DNA from 2 places in the Pseudoalteromonas sp. APC 3694 genome. Region 2 is predicted to be linked to the other one. Evidence: predicted binding sites of a transcription regulator. Region 2 holds the regulator's gene; the other holds the start of a gene.

Region 1 (4,025 bases), on a different contig from region 2:
GTTTTATGATGTTCTATATTCAATTAATAGGAAGAAAGTTATGAAATTAGAACACGTAAATTTAGTTGTTAGTGACATAAACGCCATGCTTAAGTTTTACCAAGCAGCGTTTCCCTATTGGTCAATTAGAAGTGTGGGGGAAGGGGAAACTGCGACCTATCAGGACATCAAGTTGGTTTGGCACACTTTGCCTATGTAACCAATAACTTAAATGCAGTAATAGCGCGCCTAAAACATGCGGGCTTTGCAATAAGTAAAGAAGGTGCTGTAAATCCATTTAGAAAAAAATTTTATTATATTGACCCTGCAGGGTTTGAGGTTGAGTTTGTAGAGTACATGAGTGATGTACCTAGTGAACGAAATAACGACTTATAATATGAATGAAGCCAACTATTATGGCTTCATTCAATGTTTAGCATATTTAATAATGTTTACCATTCATACCAAGTTGAGTTTTTAGATCATTTGCAAAGTTAATAAATTTTTCTTTAATAGTGCGTTTAACTTTAACTTCCACAGAGCCTAAAACAGTTTTTCCTTCAATGTGAATCGTTGGCCCTTGGCGCTTATTTAGTGACACTGTTTTATTTTCAAAACTGCCTAAAATACAAAACATTTTAGAAACTACATTAACGTGCTCTGGTACATATATTTCTTCGCTGCCAAAATAACAATTAACGTGAATAGTGACATGTTGGTGGGTAAAAATAGCATCCGTAAAATCAAGATTGACTGACCCCATGTAGTTTTCTATGTAAATGTTTTGAGGAACTACCCATTGGCCGCTTCGTTCACTCGAACCAAGAATGCTTCTTAATGTAAGTGGCTCTTCATCAGTCTCATGCTGCGCGCTATAATTAGGTGCAAATTGAGAGTGCTTTTGCGCCTTATATTGCTGGTCAGTATTTAAGGTTAAATCTTCAACGAGATCCATAAGTGCTTTATTGTCACTCGCTGCCATGGCGTCGTCTAAGCGCCTTTCAAATGCTTCTACAGAAATAACACCATGGCTGTAGTTATAAATGAGCTGATCAATCACTTGCTCACGAACTTGCTCAATAGGGCGGTCTTCAATTTTAACAGACATTTAAATTATCCTTTTATGGTTGCTGGTTATTTCAAAGCAAGCCTTATACCAAATACTAAATTGTTTAAATTCAGTGGTTTATGATTTTTGGTTTTTGATTCTTTATTATATTAACGACAGATTAACCAAATATACAATTATTTAGTAAGTTTCGCTATTCGAGAAACTTTTACGCAATAGTCTGTAAATGTTTACTTAGTAGGTTTAAGCCAATATCTACTATTTTAAAGTAACCTATTGAAATTAAAGGTTAAAAAATGTTGGCCCGATGCTCGCATTAGCTTAAGTGTCTTTAATCAAAAGGAGAACGATTATGAAAACATTTAATAAGTCTATGATTGCAGCCCTAGTATTAGGAACAACCGCAATGGGCGCTCAGGCAAGCAGTTGGGAAAACGAAAGCAAAGATGCTTGGATTGATGGGAAAGCAGAAACAGTATTGCTTATGAACACCAATCTAAATAACTTTGATATCAACACGGACGTAAAAAACGGCAAGGTAATGCTAACAGGTAAAGTAAACAGCGAATTAGATAAAGAGCTTGCTGAAGAACTCGTGCTAAGCCTAGATGGTGTAACTGACGTTGAAAACAGTCTAACTGTGGTAAAAAACACCGACATGAAGAAGCATGATTCTAAAATGATGGGTAACGACACTGAAAGTGATTTAACAGATGCTAAAATCACTACAGTGATTACAACACGTTACTTATTTGATTCTGAAGTAGGTGGTACAGACATTGATGTTGATACCGATAATGGTGTGGTAACTCTAAAAGGTACAGTTGAGTCTGATGCTGAAAAGCAATTAGCGATGGAAATTGCTAAAAACGCTGAAGATGTTCGCAAGGTAGTGGATGAATTAACTGTTATTGCAGAATAATACACTATACTAAAGCCCAGCCCTGCTGGGCTTTTTGCTTTGCTAACATTATAAGGATTAAATTATGGATATCATTAGAATTATTTTTTCTATTTTATTACCACCACTGGGTGTGTTTTTACAGGTAGGACTAGGGATGCATTTTTGGTTAAATATTTTGCTAACCTTACTCGGCTATTTCCCTGGATTAATTCATGCGATTTATATTATCGCCAAAAAATAACACCCTATCGCAGTAATACATTTAATACTGAGTTGCTAATTGTCATCGTAAGGTATGTGTATTAGTTACTCAGACTACTATTATTTAATGAGTTCGTTTCCTCAACGTCACCATCAATAAATCTAAAAGCTTACAATTTGAGCAGTTAGCCCTTTGATTGTTAAAATAAAGCTTTTTGCTAGTGACAAGCCCCTAAAAACTTTTTATACTGCAACCCGCTTTAGTCGCTCTGTGGCTAAACGCTTCAAAAAATTAACTGCTTACAGTTATACAAAGATGGCCCCTTAGCTCAGTTGGTTAGAGCACACGACTCATAATCGTTAGGTCCCCAGTTCGAGTCTGGGAGGGGCCACCACTTTTACACGCTTTCCAAGTACATAAAAACTCATTTTCTTAGTTTATAAAATTCGCTTTTGTTATTTCTATTGTATTTTTCACCAGTGCACTGATTTCTGTATTAATTTTATTGAATACATTGTAATAAACACAGTTGAATCTACTATTAAAGTGTTATGGGGCTTTATTATAAAAATCTTTACTTTATGCCCTTTAATGTCGCTACTGTTAATTGTGTGCAGTATATAAAATACTGCTTAGTTATTCCTTAGGTGTTCTATGTTATTAAAACGAAAAGTATACCTCAGCCTTATTCTGGCTGTTGCTGCTCCTTTAGCAATATCTACTCTCATCTTTTCCAATAGTATTCGCTCAAATACAGAAGAAAAACTAGCAAAAGTAGATTTACCGACTGCGCTTAGTGAAGTTAAAAGCCAAATAGAGCTGGAACTTTCTACACCTATTGTTGTAGGCAAAGAAATAGCGCAAAACTTATTTGTGCAGCAATGGATGAATAATAATGAAGATGCGCAAAGCCGAGGTAAATTTATTGATTACCTCAAACATATAAAAGATTAAATCAATCTCTCATGTATTGGATGTAATTAAAGGGATTTCCGAGCAAACTAATTTATTGGCGTTAAATGCGGCTATTGAGGCTGCTAGAGCGGGTGAGCAGGGCCGTGGCTTTGCGGTAGTTGCTGACGAAGTAAGAACGCTTGCGCAACGTACCGCGGAGTCTACGGAGCAAATTAATGAGATGATTGATTCGTTAAATGCTAAAGCGTCAAGCACGGTAACAGCGATTGAATTGGGCAGCAAAAACACCCTAGAAAATGCCGAGCGCTTAAAAGAAACCGGCCATACATTAAATGGTATTTCACAGGAAATTGTACTACTAAGCGAGTTAAACAACTCAGTGGCTACTGCAACGCGAGAGCAAACACTAGCAACCTCAGAAATTAGCCAAAATATTGTGATGATTTCCGATTCGGCAGAGCAAACCAAAGAAAATATGAAAAAGTCAGAGCAGCTTTGTAATGGTTTAAATAAAGAATCGAATATTTTAAGGGATTTACTGGGTAAGTTTACGCTTTAAACACGATTTAATTAAAAATCAGTTGAGCGAGGAAACCATCATAGTTATAGCGCTCTCGCCTATAACTATGATGTTGTAATAGCGGTTAGTTTTTACGGTAAATCTCGTGATCCATTTCGTAAATATTTACGCTTAAACTGTCAGAGGCTCTGCAATACGTTTGCAAGCAGGCTAGTAATTGCTCACTTAGTAGTTGCTTTTGCTCAATGGAACGCCCAGCCATAATATGCACCGCAATATGAATAAACCCTTCTTTACCCACACCTAACTGATAATGCTGATAAGCAATAGCGCGAGTCTTTATTGTTTCTAAATCAAATAAGCCACTTTCAAACGTTGTTGTATGGATTTTTTCCACAAGAACTTGAGGTAGTAAAGGCAGATCTTCTGAGTGTTC
Region 2 (4,025 bases):
TACCGATGCACAGCCGAGCGCGTTTAGGGATTGGTTATCTACCGCAAGAGTCGTCTATTTTTAGAAAGCTGACTGTTTATCAAAACTTAATGGCTATCTTAGAAACACGTAAAGAATTAAATAAACAACAACGCGAAGATACCTTAAATAATTTACTTGATGAATTTAGCATTCAGCATATCCGCGACAGCCAAGGTATGGCCTTATCAGGTGGTGAACGTCGCCGCGTTGAAATTGCTCGCGCGTTAGCAGCAAACCCTAAATTTATCCTTTTAGACGAACCCTTTGCGGGGGTTGATCCTATCTCAGTATTAGATATTAAAAAGATTATAGAGCATCTTAAAAACCGTGGCATTGGCGTACTTATTACAGACCATAACGTGCGCGAAACACTTGATGTTTGTGAAAAAGCCTACATAGTTTCTCATGGGGAGTTAATTGCATCAGGCACTCCTGAATACGTATTAAACGATAAAACAGTACGCGATGTTTATTTGGGCGAGCAGTTCAAGCTCTAATATGTGTGTTATTACACTAAGCATCTGCTAAGATTAATTATACTTAGGTCTGTTGACCTTTCAAGGTTGAATTTTCAGCAGTTTGTTTGGTATTTAGGCAAGGCAGAGTCTATGTGGTGTGATATTCCCCATAAATAGGCGATAACGCAGCATCAATGCCAAACAGGCGCTGCCCTTCGGGTTCTGCCTAGGGACGATTTACTCTTTGTTGCCTACATGGATGTAGGTAAGGAGCGTGAGCAGGACGCGGAAGCTTTGCTCGGTTTTGACTTAGCCCACTAGGTTACAAACCTCGCGCCGCAATTAAACCGCCCCTAGTTTGAACAAATTTTAATCCGTAAAGGTCAACAGACCGTAATTTAAAAGGATTGTTAGAGATACATGAGGCAATCATTACAGCTGCGCATGGGCCAGCAACTTACAATGACTCCACAGTTGCAACAAGCAATTCGCTTATTGCAACTCAGTACATTGGATCTCCAGCAAGAAATTCAAGAAGCGCTCGATAGCAACCCCTTGCTTGAAGTTGAAGAACATGATTACAGCGAAGACACTGCAGGTAAAAACGAACAAAAAGCCGATAACGATGACTTAACGCTAAGTGCCTCAGCTGACGATAAACCTAGCGAGTATGAGCAAGATAGCGGCGAAGCAATGACCAAAGACACCATTAGCGATGATATGGCTATGGATGTTACTTGGGATGAATATATGAGCGCTGCGCCTGCCTCTTCATCGGGTCCAATGCCAGAAGATGAATCTATTTATCAAGGCTCTTCGACTGAAACGCTGCATGAGTATTTAATGTGGCAACTTCAACTGACGCCGTTTAGTCCTACCGATGAAGCGATAGCTATTGCAATTGTAGAAGCTGTGGACGACTCAGGGATTCTAACCCTTAGCTGTGAAGAAATATTAGAAAGCTTTAACCAAGAAAACGACGGCGAAGATGAAGTTGAACTTGACGAAATAGAAGCGGTACTAAAGCGTATTCAACTATTTGATCCAGTGGGAATAGCCGCGCGTAGTTTACAAGAGTGCTTGTGTATTCAGCTAAATCAATTTGATAAAGACACACCTTTTTTAAACGAAACAAAAATGATCTTAACCGATCATATTGATTTACTTGCTGCACGTGACTATCGCACGTTGATGAAAAAAACAAAGCTTAAAGAAGATGAGCTAAAAGAAATCATGACGTTGATTCATACGCTCAGCCCAAAACCGGCAGACACTATTGTTAGAGAAGAGTCTGAATACGTTATTCCTGATGTGTCGGTTAAAAAAGTTAAAGGTCGTTGGGTAGTTGAATTAAATCCAGATAGCATGCCTAAGATCAGAGTAAATAGCCAATATGCAGCTATGTCGCGTACGGTTAAATCAAGTGGTGATAGCCAGTTTATTCGCTCGCACTTACAAGAGGCTAAATGGTTTATAAAAAGCTTAGAAAGTAGAAATGACACGCTACTTAAAGTAACCAACTGTATTGTGCAGCAGCAACAGGCCTTTTTTGAACACGGCCCTGAGGCTATGAAGCCTATGGTGCTTAACGATGTGGCTGAAATGGTGGAAATGCATGAGTCGACTATATCGCGTGTTACTACGCAAAAATACATGCATACACCACGTGGCATTTTTGAGCTTAAATATTTCTTTTCAAGCCATGTAAGTACTGAAAATGGTGGCGAATGTTCATCAACAGCAATACGTGCATTAATTAAAAAATTAATCGCTGCAGAAAACTCAGCTAAACCATTGAGTGATAGTAAAATTGCAGATATATTGGCAGAGCAAGGAATTAAAGTAGCGAGGAGAACCATTGCAAAATATCGCGAATCTCTAGCTATTCCCCCGTCTAATCAACGTAAAAGTTTGATTTAAGGCGTACAACAAAGAGGAAAATGTTTATGCAACTGAATTTAACTGGTCGCCATGTAGATATTACCGACTCGCTTAGAGACTACGTAAATAGCAAATTTTCGAAGTTACAGAGGCACACTGATCACATAACGAATGTGCACGTTATTCTCGATGTAGAAAAACTAAACCAAAAAGCTGAAGCAACCGTTCATGTTAGTGGCGCTGAGATTTTTGCTTCTACTGAGCATCAAGATATGTATGCCGCTATAGACTCGCTCATTGACAAGCTAGATCGTCAAGTAATTAAACACAAAGAGAAACTTGCTCGACACTAACACTATGAAACTAAGCTCACTTATCTGTCAGGACTGCAGTAAAGCTGCGGTCCTTTTTAATAGTAAAAAAAGAATTTTAGAATTTATCAGTGAATTGGCTCACAATAAACTGCCCTATTTAACACAACAAGATATTCTTAATGCATTAACTGCAAGAGAAAAGCTTGGAAGCACAGGCATTGGTCGAGGCATTGCTATTCCACATGGTCGCATGAGCGGTGCTCAAGAGCCCCTAGCTTTGATTTTAGTGAGCGAAACAGCTATTAATTTTGATGCGATTGATAACCGGCCGGTTGACATTTTTGTCGCGTTAATTGTTCCCGATGGCGATAATCAGCAGCATTTGAAGACGCTAGCCACGATTGCTGATAAGCTCAATGATAAAGAATTTTGTAAACAGTTACGCGCCGCCAAATCGGATAGCGAACTGTATCAGGTTATCGTCAGTCAATCGTAGTAATAAAGAAAGGTGATAAATGGAATTAATAATTATAAGCGGTCGTTCAGGCTCAGGTAAATCTGTGGCGTTACGCGTTGTGGAAGACTTAGGTTATTATTGTGTAGACAATATTCCTCTTAATTTATTACCATCATTAGTGCGCAGCGTTTCCGACAGTTATAATAAAATTGCTGTGAGTGTTGATGTGCGTAATCTACCTAAAGAGCAACAGCAATTTAATGAAATACTCGAATATTTACCTGGTTTTACTAAACCAACGGTATTTTATTTAGACAGTGACGATCAAACATTAATAAAACGTTTTTCAGAAACGCGACGTCTCCACCCTTTATCTATTGATTCTTTGCCGCTTGATTTAGCCATAAAAAAAGAAAAACAACTACTTGATGTATTGATTAACCGTGCTGATTATATGATTGATACCACGGATTTAAGTGTGCATCTGCTTGCTGAATCTATTCGTGAAAAAATACTCGGAAAAAAAGATAAACAACTGATCATTACCTTTGAGTCATTTGGTTTTAAACACGGCATCCCTAAAGAAGCAGATTACGTATTCGATGCCCGTTTTTTACCAAACCCGCATTGGGAGCCTGAACTTAAGCCACTTACGGGGCTGGACCAACCAGTAAAAGACTACCTAGCAAGTCACAGTATAGTGCAAAAATTTACATGGCAAATTCAAACATTTGTGCAAACATGGCTGCCGCATTTAGAACGAAATAACCGCAGCTACTTAACCATTGCAATTGGCTGTACCGGTGGGCAACACCGCTCTGTTTATTTAGCGCAAACCATTGCTGAAAGCTTTGCAATGAGTCATCCTAATGTAAAAATTCGCCACCGAGAACA

The links. Region 2 encodes sigma-54, which starts transcription at its own class of promoters, with help from an activator protein. Its sites were predicted from a motif close to GTTGGCACGNNNNTNGNNT; they were not measured.
Region 1: a site for sigma-54 is predicted at 1,347-1,365, ahead of QMA00_RS07320 (BON domain-containing protein). Genes of this name have one in related genera too.

What each region holds. Positions count from the first base shown of each region.
Region 1 covers NZ_JASDDE010000014.1:36,726-40,750, reverse strand. Annotated here, with positions in the region: partial or broken gene QMA00_RS07330 (VOC family protein) at 41-375, shown strand; gene QMA00_RS07325 (LiaF domain-containing protein) at 422-1,087, opposite strand; gene QMA00_RS07320 (BON domain-containing protein) at 1,401-1,970, shown strand; gene QMA00_RS07315 (YqaE/Pmp3 family membrane protein) at 2,035-2,193, shown strand; tRNA gene QMA00_RS07310 (tRNA-Ile) at 2,472-2,548, shown strand; gene QMA00_RS07305 (hypothetical protein) at 2,809-3,108, shown strand; gene QMA00_RS07300 (methyl-accepting chemotaxis protein) at 3,125-3,628, shown strand; gene QMA00_RS07295 (5-carboxymethyl-2-hydroxymuconate Delta-isomerase) at 3,714-4,025, opposite strand, start outside.
Region 2 covers NZ_JASDDE010000056.1:13,334-17,358, reverse strand. Annotated here, with positions in the region: gene lptB (LPS export ABC transporter ATP-binding protein) at 1-518, shown strand, start outside; gene QMA00_RS15535 (RNA polymerase factor sigma-54) at 900-2,399, shown strand; gene hpf (ribosome hibernation promoting factor) at 2,426-2,713, shown strand; gene ptsN (PTS IIA-like nitrogen regulatory protein PtsN) at 2,718-3,170, shown strand; gene rapZ (RNase adapter RapZ) at 3,190-4,025, shown strand, end outside.